2 regions of the Pseudoalteromonas sp. KG3 genome follow, and region 1 is predicted to be linked to the other one. Evidence: predicted binding sites of a transcription regulator. Region 1 holds the regulator's gene; the other holds the start of a gene.
What was found. Region 1 encodes NrdR, which represses ribonucleotide reductase genes. Its sites were predicted from a motif close to AAACACNANATNTNGTGTTT; they were not measured.

Region 1 (9,932 bases):
TGGTAACATAAGCACTTTCAAGACTAGTTTGATCGCCAATTTTTTCTATGCCACGATCAGTAAAATAGTAAGCCCCTTTACTGGTACCAATTAGGCCAAAATTTGCTTCATCAACAACGTAGGTAATAAACTTACTACCTAAAAATGCGTTATATGCAAACGGGGTTAAACCTCCATAGCTCAGTCGATACATTCCCCTTCCTGTACCAAGCCAGAACCCGCCTTTGCTAGAGCGGCTAATTGCGAACACCGGATTATCTTTTAAGGCACGCCCTGGGACTGCGAATAAGGTGTTATTTTCATAAAAAAACACTCCACGACCGGTAGCGATATATAAGCGCGAGCCATCAAACTGGAGATCATGCACAGCAGCACGGCCATATTGATTACTTGGTATCTGATTAATGAAGTTTTTATTGAGATCAAAATAGCCCACCCCACTGCGGTTTGCCACCCACAATCGCCCATCTGGAGCTTGGCTAATTGCCATTACCGCCTCGGTCATTTGCGATATAGCTGAGTGGCGCTCAATACGCCCTTCGTGGGCAAGCCATAAGCCTTCACTAAAACTGGCTAGCCAAATGTTATTATCATTATCGCGAAATAAATCGGCAAACCAAATACTTTGGTCAAGCTGGCTAGGTTCAACCCATTGCCAATCACCTGAGTTATCACGAAATAATAAACGCCCATAGGTCGAAATCCACAATGCTCCGTTGGAGTCACTCATAAATTTATAGACCGCAGAGTTATTGCCATTGGGCAGCGGGAAAGGTCTTAGCTCATCATCTAAATCTAAAAAGTAAGCACCGAGTTCTGACGCTAAATATAAATTACCTTCAAGCCAGGCTAAATCATGAATAATGGTTTGTGCTAAGCGTTCTGGGAGCGATATTTTTGCAGTCAGCTCTAAGCGTAACTTGGCAAAATCAGAAGAAGAATTAGTTAAGCGCAGCAAGTAGCGTTCGTTTACCAGCCAAATGCCTTCTGGCGATAATGCCAGCTGACTGACAGTACCAACAATTTGCTTTACTGAACTGGCTGTTACCACAGGTACATATGAGCCATTATTTATACTGAGGTTGATTTGATTGCGAGATACAAAATATAAGCCGTTGGCAGCAACCCAAAGACTGCCTTTAGCATCTTCTATAATATCCCGTACAGGGCCTTTCACCGTGAATTCTTGCGCTGCCATTGTGGTTGGATCTATCACCACAAGGCCATCTTTAGTACCAACCCATAAATAGCCTTGGCTATCAATCAACAACTTATTGATGCCATTACTGGGCAAAAAGTCACTATTTAAGGTGTTGTAATTGGTGAATGTATTACCATCAAAACGGCTGAGGCCAAACTGAGTGCCCAGCCACATATAACCTTGCTCATCCTGTACAACACTTTTCAGTGATTGCGAAGGTAAGCCATTTTGCATATTCCATTGCTGTACAACATAGTCGGTAATTGACGCCTTACTTGGCATACTGCATAACAGCACAATAATAACCAATAAAAACCGCATCATAACGTCAATACCTCGTTGCAAAAACTAAGGTTAAAAGGGCAAATAACCCATTTTAAACAATGCCTGAACACAAATTAATGAAAATATACCCGCTAAAACATCATCTGCCATAATACCGAAGCCACCGTGTAGGCGTTTATCAAGTATTCGAATAGGCCCAGGTTTAACGATATCAAAAAAGCGAAACAGTACAAAGCCAACCAATAAAGATTGCCAACTGATCGCTGCACCTATCATGGTAATGTAAAATCCGGCCACTTCATCCCACACGATAGCAGGGTGATCATGAACGCCAAGATCATCGGCGGTTTTTCCACATGCCCAAAGGCCAAAAACACTGATCACCACAGCAAACACTATTTGTAACCACAGCGGAAAATACATAGTAGTAAAAATAAAAGGCAGTGCTGCAAAGGTACCAAATGTACCGGGTGCTTTCGGCGCCAGCCCTAAACCAAAACCCAAACCAAAAAATTGATGAGGGCGTTTTAAATTAAATAACGCGGGTTTATTCAAACCGACTCCTTGGTGAAGTGCTCAAAACCTGTATGTTCATACGCTAGCTTTTCGCCATCAAGCATTAACTCGATTTGCCCTTCACCACTTTTTATTTGACCAATACAGGCGGCATCAACCCCGTATTGCTGTAATTTCACTTCCAACATACTTTTATTACTATCAGGCACAGTAAAGAGTAACTCATAGTCATCCCCATAATTGAGGATAAAAGGCAGTTGCTGATTTGGATCTAAAGTAGCACGCATTGCATCTGAGGTTGGTATTTTATTCACATCAATACAGGCACTCACTTGAGACATAGCCAGTACATGGCCTAAGTCTGCGACCAGTCCATCAGAGATATCAATAGCGGCCGATGCTAGACCACGCAACATTTGCCCTGCAGCAACCCGCGGTGTCGGATAATCAAATCGCTGATTAACATAACTTAAATACTCGGGAGCAATTTTAATCCCTTGTTTACGCGCTTCAATGGCAAGACCTGCATCGCCTAGTGGCCCAGTGACATAAACCCAGTCGCCTACTTTAGCACCGCTACGGCGTAGAGCTTTGCCTTGCGGCACAGTGCCTTTTGCACAAATAGTAATAGTCAACGGGCCTTGCGTGGTATCACCACCAATAATTTGCACATTAAAGTATTCGGCAATTTCATGCATGCCCTCGGTAAACTCTTCAAGCCACTCAACGTCAATACTCGGTAAGGTTAACGCTACCGAAATCCATGTAGGCTCAGCCCCCATTGCCGCTAAATCACTTAAATTTACCGCCAATGCACGATGACCTAAAGCGCGCGGTGCAATATCATCAAAAAAGTGCACGCCAGCGACAAGTGTGTCTGTCGTAACGGCTAATTGGCAGTTCTCTGGCACAGTCACCAAAGCACAATCATCACCAATCCCTACATTAACATCGCGGCGACTAATACCGCGACCTTTAAAGTAGCGATTGATTAATTCAAATTCCTTCATACACAAAAAAGCCGGCCTATGCCGGCTCTCCTTTTACGGTTACATTACTTGCGTAAATGCTTTACCGCTTTATCAAGTACACCATTAACAAATTTATGGCTATCTTCTGCGCCAAAAATTTTAGCAAGCTCAATACCTTCATTGATAGCCACTTTATATGGTACATCTTCACGGAATTTCAGCTCATAGCTGCTTAAACGTAAAATAGCGCGTTCAACTTGGTCTAACTCATCAAATGGACGAGTTAAATGTGGCGATACGGCTTCGTCTAGTTGCTTATGATTTACCGCAACACCACGCGAAAGATCTTTAAAGTATTCAACATCAATTTTAGTTACATCGTTTTCGATCAACATTTGTTGTTCAATATCGGCAATTGCATTGCCGCTTAATTGCCAAGAATAAACGGCTTGAAGTGCTAAGATACGTGCTTTACGTCTTGCTGCTGGTTTCACAAAAATTCCTTAAACTTAAATTTTATCTAACACATTAACCATTTCAAGTGCACCTAAAGCAGCTTCGCCGCCTTTGTTGCCCATTTTAGTGCCCGCGCGTTCAATCGCTTGCTCAATGCTTTCTGTGGTTAATACGCCAAATGCAACTGGGATATCGTACTCAAGCGACACTTGCGCTAAGCCTTTATTCGATTCGCCCGCGACCAGATCAAAGTGTGGCGTACCACCTCTGATCACTACGCCTAAAGCGATAATTGCATCATACTGTTTTTTTGCTGCAACGCGTTTCGCTGCTAAAGGTAATTCAACCGCACCAGGTACATAAACTACAGTAATATCATCATCTGATACACCACCAGTACGTTTCAATTCATCAACAGCACCGGCTAAAAGGCTACTACCAATAAAGTCGTTAAAGCGAGAGATTACGATAGCGAATTTCTTGCCCGGAGCGTATTTATTACCTTCAATAATTTTCATTCGATAACCCTAAAAAATAAGTTCAAGCGGTTGCGATTGCGCAAAAATTGCTGCGCATCATACCATATAAATAAAATAATAGCCTAGTTTAAGCGTCGTGCTTATTGTGGTTCTACGTAGTCAACCACTTCTAGGTGGAAGCCTGATAATGCATGGTACTTTTTAGGCAGGCTCATTAAGCGCATTTTTTCTATGCCTAAGTCAGCCAAAATTTGTGAGCCAACACCAACAGTGCGCGATGTACCTTGGAATTTACGGTGTGCTACTGTCTCACCAGCATCTTCGGCGGCAAAGGCTTTCACCGTTGCTTCTAACTCATCCGTGCACTCTTGTTTGCCAAGGATCACTAACACCCCTTGGTGTTTTGCGATATAAGCCATCGCATCTGATAAACCCCAGCTTCTGTCGGCACTGCGATCTGATAATAAAATATCGTTAAAGGTACTTTGTAAGTGAACGCGCACTAAAGTTGGCTCATTCGCTTTTACTTCACCATTTAATAGCGCGTAGTGCAGTTGACCATCGATGGTATCTTTATAAGTTACTAAATCAAACTCACCATGCACAGTTGGCAACTTACACTTGGCCACTTGTTCAATAGTCGTTTCATTTATATTGCGGTATTCAATAAGATCAGCAATGGTGCCGATTTTAATATTATGTTGCTCAGCAAACACTTCTAAATCAGGACGACGCGCCATTGTGCCATCGGCATTGAGAATTTCTACGATCACTGATGATGGCTCTAATCCTGCTAAACGCGCTAAATCACAACCCGCTTCTGTATGCCCTGCACGAGTTAACACGCCACCGGGTTGTGCCATAATTGGAAAAATATGCCCAGGTTGCACGATATCGCTAGGTACTGCACCTTTGGCAATAGCCGCTTGCACTGTACGCGCACGATCGGCTGCAGAAATACCGGTAGTCACCCCTTTAGAAGCTTCAATGGACATAGTGAAGTTAGTTGAAAAAGCAGCGCCGTTATTTTTCACCATCAGTGGTAAGTCTAGTTGCTCACAACGCTCTTGGGTCATCGTTAAGCAGATCAGACCACGGCCGTGCGTTGCCATAAAATTGATTGCTTCAGCACTAATATGTTCCGCGGCAATAATTAAATCGCCTTCATTTTCTCTGTCTTCATCGTCCATCAAAATAACCATTTTACCGGCTTTAATGTCATCAATAATTTCTTGTGCGCTGTGTAAATTCATAATCTGCTCGTATAAGTTGTGGAGTATTTTTACTTTATAAAGCCAGCTTGAGCTAATAAGCTCATTGAAATATCTGAACTTGCTGGTTGCTCTGCGCCTTTGATCAAGCGCTCTAAATAGCGGGCTATTTGATCGACTTCTAAGTTTACTTGTGTGCCAACTTTAAAATCGGCTATAGTCGTTTGCTCACTGGTGTGCGGCACAATGGTCAGTTTAAAGGTATTAGCGTCTACCGCGTTTACCGTTAAGCTAATGCCATCAATACACACTGAACCTTTATAAGGAATGTATTTCATCAATTGTGCATCGGTGCTGAGCCAATATTCAACGGCGCGGGCATTAGGTGTGATTGCGGTGATTGTCGCAATACCATCAACATGACCAGACACTAAATGCCCACCGAGGCGAGACACCGGTTGCATGGCTTTTTCAAGGTTTACTTTTTGCCCTTGTTTATAATGTGCGAAGCCTGTCAAACCAATCGTTTCATTAGATAAGTCAGCGCTAAAACCATCGCTGTGCTTTGCTACTACGGTTAAACACACACCGTTGGTTGCAATGCTGTCACCTAAATTGACATCCGCCATATCAAGGTTATTACTTTGAATGCGAATAGCTAAGTCGCCTTGTTTTTGCTGTAATTCGCTGATCGTGCCAGTCGCTTCAATGATCCCAGTAAACATAGTCGTTACTCTTTAAATAATTTGGTTAAGGCAATGCAACTAAACGTGGTATTGCAGTAATACGAATATCATCACCAATCGGTACACATTCGTTTATAGTTAAATCAATCGCCTCTTGCATAGAGGTCAGTTCCGCAAAGTTTAGTAAGCTTTTACCATCATTTCCTAACAATTTCGGCGCAAGGTAGACAATATACTCATCGATTAAATTATATTCCGCCATTTTACCTGCTAAGGTTGCCCCTGCTTCTAGCCAAATATGATTAAACTGCTGCTGTTGTGCCAACTGTTGTAATGCGGCCTTTAAATCAACTTTATTATCTTTTTCGGGCACTACAAGATGAGTTACGTAATGCGGCCATGACACTGATTTATCAAGCTCAGTGGTGATAATTATTATCTCGCTTGCGATACTAAATAAGGCAAAATCTGGCGTTAAACGATTTTGTGAATCGATAATAATACGCACAGGCTGGCGAACCGGTAATTGAGTCGGCAACGGTTCAGGCAGTTCATCAACACGCACATTGAGTTTTGCATCATCAATTAATACTGTGTCTGCCCCCGTTAAAATCGCGCAGCTTTGCGCACGCTGTAATTGCACATCTTGACGAGCTGCAGTGCCCGTAATCCACTTACTCTGCCCGTTTTTAAGCGCGGTTTTACCATCTAGACTTGCCGCCATTTTACAGGTAACAAACGGCATTCCCTGTTCCATACGCTTTAAAAAACCACGGTTTAACAAGCGAGCTTGAGGCTCTAGTAAACCGGATGCAACCTCAATCCCTGCATCGGCTAAAATGGCTAAGCCTTTACCTGCTACTTGTGGATTGGGATCAACCATGGCCGCAATCACTTTTGCTACCCCTGCGGCTTTTAAGCCTTCTGCACAAGGGGGGGTGCGACCAAAATGGCTGCATGGCTCCAAGGTAACGTAAGCGGTTGCGCCTTTTGCTTGTGTGCCAGCCATCATTAGTGCATTAACTTCAGCATGACCTTGGCCAGCAACTTGATGAAAACCTTCGCCAACAATAATATTATCTTTTACCAGCACACAGCCCACATTAGGGTTAGGTGTCGTGGTAAAACGCCCTTGTTTGGCAAGCTCAATCGCGCGCGCCATATAAATTTTATCGTATTCAGTAAATTGCGTTGGGTGCATATTATTCTCCCAAACGGGCGATTTCCTCACCAAATTCGCGGATATCTTCAAATGAGCGATACACTGAAGCAAAACGGACATACGCTACTTTATCGAGTTTTTTCAGCGCTTCCATGATGCATTCGCCAATCAGGTGACTGGAAATTTCCCGCTCACCTGTGGCACGTAATTGCGATTTGATGATATTAACTACTTCATCAACTTGTTCTGTACTGACGGGGCGCTTTTCTAATGCGCGATGAAGACCATTAAGCAGTTTGTCTTCATTAAACGGTTCACGGCTGCCATCTTGTTTGATCACTCTTGGCATTACAAGCTCTGCCCCTTCAAAGGTAGTAAAGCGTTCATGGCATTCATTACATTCACGACGACGTCTTACTTGGTGACCACCGCCAACAAGGCGCGAGTCAATCACTTTGGTATCTTTTGCGGTGCAAAATGGACAATGCATAAGTATTAGCTTCCGTTAAAAAACAAAAAAGGCCGCTTTTAAGCGGCCTTTATAATAGCAAAAAACAACGCTATTGTGATCTAAATTACTGTCAGCTTAACAATTAAGCGTAAACTGGTAATTTTTTACAGATTGCTTTAACTTTCTCTTTTACTTGTGCCTGTACAGACTCATCATTGATGTTGTCTAGTACGTCACAGATCCAGCCAGCAAGCTCTTTTGATTCTGCTTCTTTAAAACCACGACGCGTGATTGCAGGAGAACCAATACGTAAGCCAGACGTCACAAACGGTGAACGCGGATCATTTGGCACTGAGTTTTTGTTAACAGTGATATTAGCATTACCTAATGCTGCATCAGCGTCTTTACCAGTGATGTCTTTATCGATTAAATCAAGTAAGAACAAGTGGTTTTCTGTTTTGTCAGAAACAATTTTGTAGCCGCGCTCTTGCATTACAGCAACCATAGCCTGGGCATTTTTAACAACTTGTGTTTGGTATACTTTAAACTCTGGTTGTAGTGCTTCTTTAAATGCCACTGCTTTTGCTGCAATGATATGGCATAAAGGACCACCTTGGCCGCCAGGGAATACAGCGCTGTTTAGCTTTTTGTAAATCGCTTCGTCGCCACATGCAGAGATGATTAAACCACCACGAGGACCCGCTAATGTTTTATGCGTTGTTGTAGTAACAACATGTGCATGAGGTACTGGGCTTGGGTATACGCCAGCAGCAATAAGACCCGCAACGTGAGCCATATCAACAAACAGGTAAGCACCTACTTTATCAGCGATTTCACGGAATTTAGCCCAATCAACAATACCTGAGTATGCTGAAAAACCACCGATGATCATTTTTGGTTTGTGCTCAAGAGCAAGCGCTTCAACTTGTGCGTAATCAATTTCGCCTGTCGCTTCGTCAAGCCCATATTGGATTGCATTGTAAAGCTTACCAGAGAAGCTTACATGTGAACCGTGCGTTAAGTGACCACCATGCGCTAAGCTCATGCCTAGTACAGTGTCGCCCGCATCTAAAAGTGCTAAGAAAACAGCTGCATTCGCTTGCGAACCCGCATGTGGCTGAACGTTTGCGTAATCTGATCCAAATAATTCATTGGCACGGTCAATCGCTAATTGTTCAACAACGTCAACGTGCTCACAACCACCGTAGTAACGCTTGCCTGGGTAACCTTCAGCATATTTATTAGTTAACTGTGATCCCTGCGCTTCAAGTACGCGTGGGCTACAGTAGTTTTCAGATGCAATTAGCTCAATGTGTTCTTCTTGACGAGCAGTCTCTTTGTTGATTGCGTCAAATAACTCTGGATCAAAATCCGAAATATTCATGCTACGTTCTAACATGGGGGCTCCTAGGGCAACGTGTATGGTATTTTTTAAAGGCTGAATTATACGCTGAAAACGTCAATTTGCCTATGGTGTAAAGATGAACATATTTAAACAGGGATTGAATTTAATTCACAGTGCTTTTGTAATGATATTTTTTTATTGAAACATAAAAATATTTAATGTTAAAACCAAGCTTACATTTAATTTTTTAATGCGAACTAATCGTCCTTAAAACTCTCGGGAACCACTGTAGTAATAGCTTTAATGCAATAAAAAAGCGCTATAAATAAGGCTCATAGCGCTTTTATTGTACTATTTTAATGTCTTGATTAACCTAACTTCGCTAATAGCTCTTCACGCAATGTATGGTAATCATCTTTAATATCTTGTGCTAAACATGGCTTTGCTAAGGCATCCGCTAATGGTTTTGGCATTTCAAGTTCAATATCAAGTATCTCTTCGACACTCTCTTTGAACTTCGCAGGGTGTGCTGTAGCTAAGAAAATACCTGCTGAATCAGTAGCTAAGTTAGCTTTAAGGCCCTGATAAGCAATCGCTGTATGCGGTTCAGCCACATAACCGGTTTGTTGAATTTTTTTCATCACTGCTTGCGTGTCATTTTCATTGACGCTAGTTGAATAAAAATCATCATAATTAAACCAATTGTTATCGAGCATGGTTTGTACACGGGGCCAATTATTAGGTTTACTCACATCCATCGCATTTGACAGTGACTCAATTGTGGCATTTGGCGCCCAGTTTTTATCCAGCATAAAACGCGGTACTGTGTCATTTTGATTGGTTGTCGCGCTTAATTTGCCCACCGGTAGACCAATGACCGCACCAATCATCGCCGCACACACATTACCAAAGTTACCACTTGGTACTGAGATATGTGCATTAGCACGCTGCTCTTTTAGCAATTGCGCGATGGCTTCAAAGTAATAACACACTTGTGCAACCAGACGGCTGATATTAATAGAGTTTGCTGAATTTAACCCTAACCGCGATTTAACTTCATCGTCTAAAAAGGCGTTTTTAACCATCGCTTGGCAATCATCAAAGCTGCCATCAACCGCATAACAGTGGATGTTATTACCCAGTGTTGTGAACAGTTTTTGCTGCGCTAG
Region 2 (9,932 bases), 960 kb from region 1:
AACAACCTGTTTTAAAATACCATCTTTACTGGCTTTAACACTGATATGACCGCGCGGTGGCTCAATACCATTGGTTGCATTAGAAATTTGCGACGATGTTTCAGAAGGCATCAATGCAGATAACGTTGAGTTACGCATACCATGCTCTTTAATATTGGCACGTAATGTATCCCAATCTAAATGCAGTGGCTCATCACAAATTTTGTCTAAATCACGCTTGTAAGTATCAGTCGGCATAATGCCTTGTGAGTATGTGGTTTCGTTAAATTTAGGGCACGCACCACGCTCTTTAGCAAGCTCATTCGACGCTTTCATCAAGTAATATTGAATCGCTTCGAAGGTCTTATGCGTTAATGCATTGGCACTGCCATCAGAATAACGCTTACCATTTTTAGCTAAGTAATAAGCGTAGTTGATAACACCGATACCTAAAGTACGACGACCCATAGTTGCATTATGTGCAGCAGGAACAGGGTAGTCTTGGAAATCTAATAAGTTATCTAAGGCACGTACCGCAAGCTCTGCTAATTCTTCAAGCTCATCCAGTGACTCAATCGCACCTAAGTTAAATGCCGATAGCGTACAAAGGGCGATTTCGCCTTCTTCGTCATTGACATTGCTAAGCGGTTTTGTCGGTAAAGCAATTTCTAAACATAAGTTAGATTGACGAATTGGCGCAACTTTAGCAATAAACGGGCTATGTGTATTACAGTGATCGACATTTTGTAAATAAATACGACCTGTGCTGGCACGCTCTTGTGCAAACATTGAGAACAATTCAATGGCTTTAATACGCTTTTTACGAATTGATTCATCTTGCTCGTATTGTACGTAAAGACGATCGAATTCATCTTGATCTTCAAAAAATGCATCGTAAAGACCTGGAACGTCTGATGGGCTAAATAAGGTGATGTAATCATCTTTAATTAAGCGCGCGTACATTAGTTTATTAAACTGCACACCGTAATCTAAGTGACGCACGCGGTTATCATCAACACCACGGTTGTTTTTAAGTACGAGTAAGTTTTCTACTTCTAAATGCCACAGTGGATAGAAAAGGGTCGCTGCACCGCCGCGCACACCACCTTGCGAACAGCTTTTAACCGCTGTTTGAAAGTGCTTATAAAAAGGAATACAACCGGTGTGATACGCTTCGCCATTGCGAATAGGGCTACCAAGTGCACGAATACGGCCCGCATTAATACCAATACCTGCACGTTGTGATACGTATTTTACAATCGCAGAAGAAGTCGCGTTGATTGAATCTAGGCTATCACCACATTCAATTAGTACACATGAGCTGAATTGACGAGTAGGCGTACGTACCCCCGCCATGATTGGCGTAGGTAATGAAATTTTAAACATTGATACCGCATCATAAAAACGTTTGATGTAATCTAAACGTGTTTCTTTTGGGTAATCAGAGAACAAGCTTGCGGCAACAAGAATATATAAAAACTGTGCACTTTCATAAATTTTACCTGTGACGCGGTTTTGCACTAAATATTTGCCTTCAAGCTGCTTAACTGCGGCGTAGCTGAAGTTTAAATCGCGTGCGTGATCAAGGTATTCGTCTAGTTGATCAATTTCTTGCTCGGTGTAATCAGCAAGTAAGTGAGCATCGTAGCGCTTATCTTCTACCAGCTTAACAATGTGGTCGTATAAACGCGGCGGCTCAAACTGACCATAAGCTTTTTTACGTAAATGGAATACAGCTAAACGGGCGGCTAAATATTGGTAATCAGGTGATTCTTTTGAAATCTGATCAGCGGCTGCTTTAATAATCGTTTCATGGATGTCTTCAGTACGGATGCCATCGTAGAATTGGATGTGTGATTTTAGCTCAACTTGTGAGACAGACACATTATTTAGACCTTCGGCGGCCCAAGCAATAACGCGATGGATCTTATCTAAATCAAGTGACTCTTTACGGCCGTCACGTTTGCTTACAGATAGCTGTTGGTTCATAGTTTTGCCTGTATTCCTTGGGATATAAAATTTTTTAGTGACACATTTTTCTTAAAATAAATATTTTATTGTCATAAGACTGTTCTAGCGCGAATTTAATTGAATAACATTTAGCCACAACATCTGGTGTTCATCAAACTCTGGATCACAAGATAGTGTGGTATGCGATCATTTGCAAGGGGCATAAATGCCCCACATTGTGGATAACGTCGGGATAACACGTTTGTGTTAGTAGCCATTAACCTTTGACCATTTGATTAAAATGAAATTTATAAAAATCAACTGATGATCTATTAAATTTAACCATTTTAAAAATAAATTTAGGCTGCTTTTTTTATCAGCAAACAATGTGCAAAAAATAACACAATCACAATATATAGTGTTTAATTATTAGCAAGCCACTATATATGGTTAAATGCATCAATAGGTGACTGCCAATTAAAATCCGCTTGCCAGCCTAACGCTTCCTCTTCACTGGGGATATATCCCCACAATGCCGCTGCACTGTGCATGTTCGCGGCTTTAGCTGCGATAATGTCGCGCTCGGCATCACCTACATACAAACAGCGACTCGGGTCGACATCTAATAGTTGCGCTGTGTGAAGTAAAGGTAACGGTGAAGGTTTTGCCACGTTTAGTGTGTCACCACAGACAATGGCTTGCGCATCACTTAACTCACTGATGGCGGCAACTAAAGGGGTAGTCAGAAATTCCGGCTTGTTGGTCATGATCCCCCATTTGATCTGTTGCTGCTCAAGCGCAATTAATAATTGTGCGATACCCGTGAAGCATTGGCTATGAGTTGCAATATTATCAGCGTAGGCCGTGAGTAACTGTTGGCGCAAAGCATCTTGTTGCGGGTGGGTGGGCCACTGCTGGCCAAATCCCGCTTCTAGCAGTGCTACAGTGCCATTTGATGCCGCTGGGCGGTAAACATTGGCGCATACCGTAGGTTGATCATGTGCTGACAATACACTATTTAGCGCAGCACCAAGATCGTCTGCAGTATCAAGTAAGGTGCCATCAAGGTCGAAAATAAAAGCGTCGTAGTCGATTATGGGTGTTGCTGTGTTAAAACCAGCCATTACGCAAGTTTCTCAAAGTGAAGAATATAATTAACGCTCACATCGGTATTTAAGCTGTACTGCTTTGATAACGGGTTATAACTGAGCCCAGCACTTGCACGTACTTTTAATCCTGCTTGCTCTGCCCATGCAATGAGTTGCGCTGGTTTGATAAACTTTTTGTGGTCGTGTGTGCCTTCAGGCACCATCTTCAATAACTTCTCTGCACCAATAATGGCATACAAGTAGGCTTTAGGGGTTTTATTGAGTGTCGAAAAAAATACATCTGCGCCTGGTTTTGCTAATGCCGCCACTGCATGAATGATAGAAGCAGGATCTGGAACGTGCTCTAACATTTCCATACACGTAATAGTATCAAAGCGAGCAGGGTGTTCTTGCGCATATTGTTCGGCAGGCACTTTAATGTACTCTACCTTCACACCGGTTTCTAAACTATGCAATTTAGCAACGGTTAATGGTTCTTGGCCCATATCGATGCCAGTAACGTGTGCGCCCATTCGCGCCATACTTTCACTGAGTATGCCACCACCACAGCCTACATCGAGGGTTTCTTTATCAAATAAGCCGTTGGCTTTGTCGGCGATAAAATCTAATCGTAACGGGTTAATTTCATGAAGGGGTTTAAATTCCCCGTCGCGGTCCCACCATCGCTCGGCAATGGCTTCAAACTTTGCAATTTCTGCACTATCTACATTCTGATGTTCGGTCATAAAAAACTTCCTCGTCAATCTGAGGCCATTATATAGGGTGAAATTGATAAACCGCAAAGATTTAGCGCCTGTAAATTTAAATTAATTGTGGTAGCATGACTTGGTAATAATAACTAATATCCTCGCAAGCGCCCATATGCGGCACTTTGTGGGGAAATACTGAAGGAATGTGATATCAAATGACTGATTTCGCCAACGAAATTCTGCCAGTCAATATTGAAGACGAGTTAAAAAACTCCTACTTAGACTACGCGATGAGCGTAATCGTAGGACGAGCACTACCAGACGTACGTGATGGTTTAAAACCTGTTCACCGCCGCGTTTTGTTTGCTATGAACGAGCTTAATAATGATTGGAATAAGCCTTACAAAAAATCAGCCCGTGTGGTTGGTGACGTAATTGGTAAATACCATCCCCATGGCGATAGTGCAGTGTACGACACCATTGTACGTATGGCTCAGCCTTTCTCTTTACGTTACATGTTAGTTGACGGTCAAGGTAACTTCGGTTCAGTTGACGGTGACTCTGCAGCAGCAATGCGTTATACCGAAGTCCGTATGGCGAAAATGTCTCATGAGCTATTAGCAGATCTTGAGAAAGAGACGGTTGATTTTGTGCCTAACTACGATGGTACAGAACAAATTCCTGACGTATTACCAACTAAAGTACCTAACTTATTAGTGAACGGTTCTTCGGGTATTGCGGTAGGTATGGCAACCAACATTCCTCCTCATAACTTGACTGAAGTTGTGAATGGTTGTTTAGCACTTATTCAAAACCCAGATCTAACCATTCATGAATTAATGGATTATATTCCGGGCCCTGATTTTCCAACTGCGGCAATTATCAACGGTAAAAAAGGCATCGAACAAGCCTATTTAACAGGCCGTGGTAAAGTGTACATGCGTGCTCGCGCAGAAATTGAAGTCGACGAAAAGACCCATCGTGAGACGATTATCGTTCACGAAATCCCTTATCAAGTCAATAAAGCCCGCTTAATCGAAAAGATTGCTGAGCTTGTTAAAGATAAGAAGATTGAAGGTATTAGCGCATTACGTGATGAATCAGATAAAGACGGTATGCGTATCGTTATCGAGATCAAACGTGGTGACGTAGGCGAAGTGATCTTAAACAACCTATATGCACAAACTCAGTTACAAACTGTGTTTGGTATGAACATGGTTGCGTTAATTAATAATCATCCTAAGTGTTTCAACTTAAAAGAAATGCTTGAAGAGTTTATTATTCACCGCCGTGAAGTGGTAACCCGTCGTACGGTATTTGATTTACGCAAAGCCCGTGACCGCGCACACATGCTTGAAGGTTTAGCAATTGCACTTGCTAACATCGACCCAATTATCGAGCTTATTCGTAACTCACCAACACCTGCTGAAGCTAAAGTAGCACTAGCAAGTCGTCCGTGGGAATTAGGTAATGTGAAAGCCATGCTTGAAAAAGCAGGTGAAGCAAACGTTGCACGTCCTGACTGGTTAGCCGATGATTTAGGTATCCGTGATGGTCAGTATTATATTTCTGAGCAACAAGCTCAAGCGATCCTTGACTTACGTCTACATAAGTTAACCGGTCTTGAGCATGAAAAAATTCTAAGCGAATACCAAACGTTATTAGATTTAATTGCCGAGCTTTTATATATTCTTGCTAATCCTGAGCGTTTAATGGAAGTTATCCGCGACGAGCTAGTCGAAATTAAAGAGCAATACGGTGATGAACGTCGTACTGAAATCAACGCCGCGGCTCATGATATTAGTCTTGAAGACTTGATCACAGAAGAAGACGTTGTAGTAACGCTTTCTCATGAAGGTTATGTGAAGTATCAGCCATTGTCTGATTACGAAGCACAGCGTCGTGGTGGTAAAGGTAAATCAGCAACCAAGATGAAAGATGAAGATTTCATCGAACGTCTATTGGTTGCTAATACGCACGATACAATCTTGTGTTTCTCAACGGCTGGTCGTTTATATTGGCTTAAAGTGTATCAATTACCACTGGCAAGTCGTGCAGCGCGCGGCAAACCAATTGTTAACTTGTTACCACTTGAAGCTGACGAACGTATTACTGCAATCTTGCCAGTACGTGAATATGAAGAAAACAAATACATCTTTATGGCTACGGCATTCGGTACCGTGAAGAAAACACCATTGACTGCGTATAGTCGTCAACGTGCTAGTGGTATTATTGCCGTTAACTTAAATGACGGTGATAGCCTAATTGGTGTTGATATCACTGATGGTAGCAACGAAATCATGCTCTTCACTGATGCTGGTAAAGTTGTTCGCTTTAAAGAAGCGGAAGAGTCACCTGTTTTAGATGAAAATGGCAACCCAGTACTTGATGAAAACGGTAATCCTGAAATCAAGTTCAAAGGTGTACGTCAAATGGGTCGTACTGCAACCGGTGTTCGCGGTATTAAGATGCCTGAAGGTCAACGAGTTGTATCGTTAATTGTACCTAAGACAGATGGTGCTATCTTAACTGTGACTGAAAACGGTTACGGTAAACGTACGTTGCTTGAAGACTACCCAGCGAAGAGCCGTGCGACTCAAGGTGTGGTATCAATCAAAGTGTCAGAACGTAACGGCGCAGTGGTTGGTGCAGTACAAGTTGATGAAAACGACGAAATCATGATTATTTCTAATCGTGGTACGCTTGTTCGAACGCGAGTTAAAGAAGTTTCTACTGTTGGGCGTAATACCCAAGGTGTTATTTTGATAAGAACTATTGACGAAGAGCAAGTAGTTGGTTTACAACGTATCGAAGAAATTGAAATCGATGAGCTTGAGGCTATTATCGAAGGCGAAAGCGTCGAAGTAGTCGAAACGGTTAATGATGAAACTGGTGATAATCCACCGGTTGAATAAACCAATATAAAGCGGCTTCGGCCGCTTTTTTTATACATAATTAAAAAGCAAAGTAATTACTGGAATGAGGAAAGGTAATGAGTAAATATAATTTTTGTGCAGGGCCTGCAATGTTGCCGCCAGCTGTAATGGAAAAGGCACAAAAAGAGTTTGTTGATTGGCAAGATTTAGGTGTCTCGGTGATGGAAATTAGTCACCGTAGTAAAGAGTTTTTAGCGCTCACCGCGAAGTGTGAAGCAAGCTTACGTCGACTAATGAATATTAGCGATGAATTTGAAGTGCTGTTTATGCACGGTGGCGGTCGTGGTCAGTTTGCTGCGGTGCCACTGAATTTACATGTTGATGGTAAAGCCGCTGTTTATTGTGAAAACGGTGTGTGGTCTAAAGGTGCAGTTGACGAAGCGGTAAAATTCACCACAGTCACTGAGCTTGATGTACGTAATGACACAAACGAGCAATTTTCTATCAAACCGGTCAGCGAATGGCAATTTCCAGCAGATCCGTCATACATCCATTATTGCCCAAATGAAACCATTGATGGCATAGAAGTATTTGATGTACCAAATCACCCAACAGCACCGATCGTTGCTGATATGTCATCTACAATTTTATCGCGTGAATTTGATGTTGATCAGTTTGATTTAATTTATGCCGGTGCGCAAAAAAACATTGGCCCATCAGGCCTTGCCATTGTGATCATTCGTAAAACCTTGCTTGAACGTGAAGGGGTCGCAAAACCAGGCATATTCGATTACGCACTCGAAGTAAAACAAGGCAGCATGTATAACACGCCACCGACATTTGCTTGGTATTTAGCGGCAGAAGTATTTGACTGGCTTGAGCAAAATGGTGGCGTAAAAGCCATGGAGCAGCAAAATATTGCTAAAGCAGAACTGCTTTACGGCTTTATTGATGAATCACCATTTTATAATAATAAAGTGGCAAAGCACTGTCGTTCACGTATGAATGTACCCTTTTGGCTAAACGATGAAAGCTTAAATGCAGCATTTTTAGCACAAGCAAAAGAAGCGGGTTTACTGGCACTTGAAGGGCATCGTATTGTTGGTGGTATGCGTGCGAGTATTTATAACGCCATGCCACTTGCTGGCGTACAAGCGTTAGTTGACTTTATGGCACAATTTGCCAAGGAGCACAGCTAATGGAACAGTTACGTTTAGAGCCGATTAGTAAGGTAAATGGCAGCGTTACGTTACCGGGATCAAAAAGTCTTTCTAACCGCATTTTACTATTAGCAGCCCTTGCTAAAGGGACTACTGTGGTCGAAAACCTACTCGATAGCGATGATATTCGCCACATGTTAGGTGCGCTTAAACAGTTAGGCGTACAGGTAAGTTTAAATGACGATAAAACGGTAGCCACAGTACAAGGCGTAGGCGGGCAGTTATTAACGCCATCAGAGCCGTTATTTTTAGGTAATGCAGGCACAGCTTATAGGCCACTTACTGCGGTACTTGCCGCCGTTAAAGGTGACTATGAATTAGTTGGTGAGCCACGTATGGAAGAGCGCCCAATTGGTCATCTAGTGGATGCTCTGCAAGCGCTAGGTGGTGACGTTCGTTATTTAAAAAATAAAGATTATCCGCCACTTAAAATTGTTGGCGGGCAAATAAACGGCGGCAACGTTGAAATTGATGGCAGTATCTCGAGCCAATTTTTAACAGCATTATTAATGGCTGCGCCGTTATTTAATGGCGATACCAACATCACCATTAAAGGCACTTTAGTTTCAAAGCCTTACATTGATATAACGCTAGATGTCATGGCCCGATTTGGTATCTCTGTCACACACGATGACTATAAAACCTTTACCGTGAAAGGTGCCCAGCAATACCAAGCTGTTGAGCGTATTATGGTTGAAGGGGATGCGTCATCGGCTTCTTATTTTGTTGCAGCTGCTGCAATTGCCGGCGGTGAAATAGAAATAAAAGGCGTTGGTGCAAAATCAGTCCAAGGTGATATCGGGTTTGCCAAAGTCATGGAGCAGGTCGGTGCTAAGATTGATTGGTATGACGAGCGCTTAGTGGTACGTAAAGGCCAATTGAAAGGCGTTGATATCGACGCAAACGCCATTCCTGATGCGGCAATGACCCTTGCAACTGTGGCGTTATTCGCCGATGGGCCAACGGCTATTCGCAATATTTACAATTGGCGCGTAAAAGAAACTGATCGCTTACATGCTATGGCCACCGAGCTTCGTAAAGTGGGCGCTGAGGTTGTAGAAGGTGAAGATTTCATCGAAATAACACCACCAAAACAGTTTAATGATGTGGCAATTGATACTTATGACGACCACCGCATCGCCATGTGTTTTGCCATGGTTGCAGTGGGCGGTAAGCCTATTACCATTAACGATCCTAAGTGTACATATAAAACATTTCCAACGTTTTTCAATGTACTAGCATCGGTTAGCCAATGAGCAACAGGGACTGAAATATAAAAAGTTACATACAAAAAGCGGATCTATTGCAATAAGTAACGTATAATGTCGCAGTTTAATTTTGGTGTGCATTGCAGGAGGTTTAAATGCAGGCGTTATTAATGCCGGTGATCACCGTTGATGGCCCAAGTGGTTCAGGTAAAGGAACTGTTTGTCGCTTGTTAGCCGAGAAATTGGGATGGGATGTACTGGACAGTGGCGCAATTTATCGCGTATTAGCACTGGCAGCATTGCACCATCAAATTGCACTAGACAACGAAGAGGCACTCGTGCCTTTAGCTGCGAACTTAGATGTGCAATTTTTAGTAGATAGTCAAACAAACGCTGGTAAAGTTATTCTTGAAGGCGAAGATGTATCAACAACAATTCGCAATGAAGAAGTAGGGGCCGCCGCGTCGAAAGTAGCAGCCTTACCACGTGTTAGAGAAGCATTATTACGTCGCCAACGTGCATTTCGTACTGAAAATGGCTTAATCGCCGATGGCCGTGATATGGGCACTGTGGTATTCCCAGATGCACCATTAAAAATTTATTTGACCGCCAGCGCAGATGAACGTGCGCGTAGACGATTTGTTGAGTTGAATGAACGCGGTCTTGATGTTACACTAAGTGGTCTATTAGAAGATATTCAAGCACGTGATGAGCGCGATATGAATCGTGCCGTTGCTCCGCTTGTACCAGCTGATGATGCCATTGAGCTCGATACTAGTGAGCTTAATGCGCAGCAAGTGTTTGATAAGGTTATGACTTTATTAGATGCCGCGATTGTCGAAGGTAAACTTCCAAAGCGACGATAAACTATTTATGCGCCAGCAGGATGCCAGTGCTATTT

Region 2: the regulator NrdR is predicted to act here: its motif matches at 2,081-2,100, upstream of nrdA (class 1a ribonucleoside-diphosphate reductase subunit alpha).

Annotation. Positions count from the first base shown of each region.
Region 1 is NZ_CP098523.1:1,577,505-1,587,436, forward strand. Features, by position in the region: gene NDQ71_RS07610 (ligand-binding sensor domain-containing diguanylate cyclase) at 1-1,525, opposite strand, end outside; gene NDQ71_RS07615 (phosphatidylglycerophosphatase A) at 1,556-2,041, opposite strand; gene thiL (thiamine-phosphate kinase) at 2,038-3,012, opposite strand; gene nusB (transcription antitermination factor NusB) at 3,057-3,467, opposite strand; gene ribE (6,7-dimethyl-8-ribityllumazine synthase) at 3,483-3,947, opposite strand; gene ribBA (bifunctional 3,4-dihydroxy-2-butanone-4-phosphate synthase/GTP cyclohydrolase II) at 4,049-5,161, opposite strand; gene NDQ71_RS07640 (riboflavin synthase) at 5,191-5,844, opposite strand; gene ribD (bifunctional diaminohydroxyphosphoribosylaminopyrimidine deaminase/5-amino-6-(5-phosphoribosylamino)uracil reductase RibD) at 5,870-7,006, opposite strand; gene nrdR (transcriptional regulator NrdR) at 7,008-7,457, opposite strand; gene glyA (serine hydroxymethyltransferase) at 7,561-8,817, opposite strand; gene thrC (threonine synthase) at 9,132-9,932, opposite strand, start outside.
Region 2 is NZ_CP098523.1:614,431-624,362, reverse strand. Features, by position in the region: gene nrdA (class 1a ribonucleoside-diphosphate reductase subunit alpha) at 1-1,968, opposite strand, end outside; gene NDQ71_RS03115 (HAD family hydrolase) at 2,370-3,053, opposite strand; gene ubiG (bifunctional 2-polyprenyl-6-hydroxyphenol methylase/3-demethylubiquinol 3-O-methyltransferase UbiG) at 3,053-3,763, opposite strand; gene gyrA (DNA topoisomerase (ATP-hydrolyzing) subunit A) at 3,943-6,642, shown strand; gene serC (3-phosphoserine/phosphohydroxythreonine transaminase) at 6,720-7,802, shown strand; gene aroA (3-phosphoshikimate 1-carboxyvinyltransferase) at 7,802-9,079, shown strand; gene cmk ((d)CMP kinase) at 9,187-9,897, shown strand.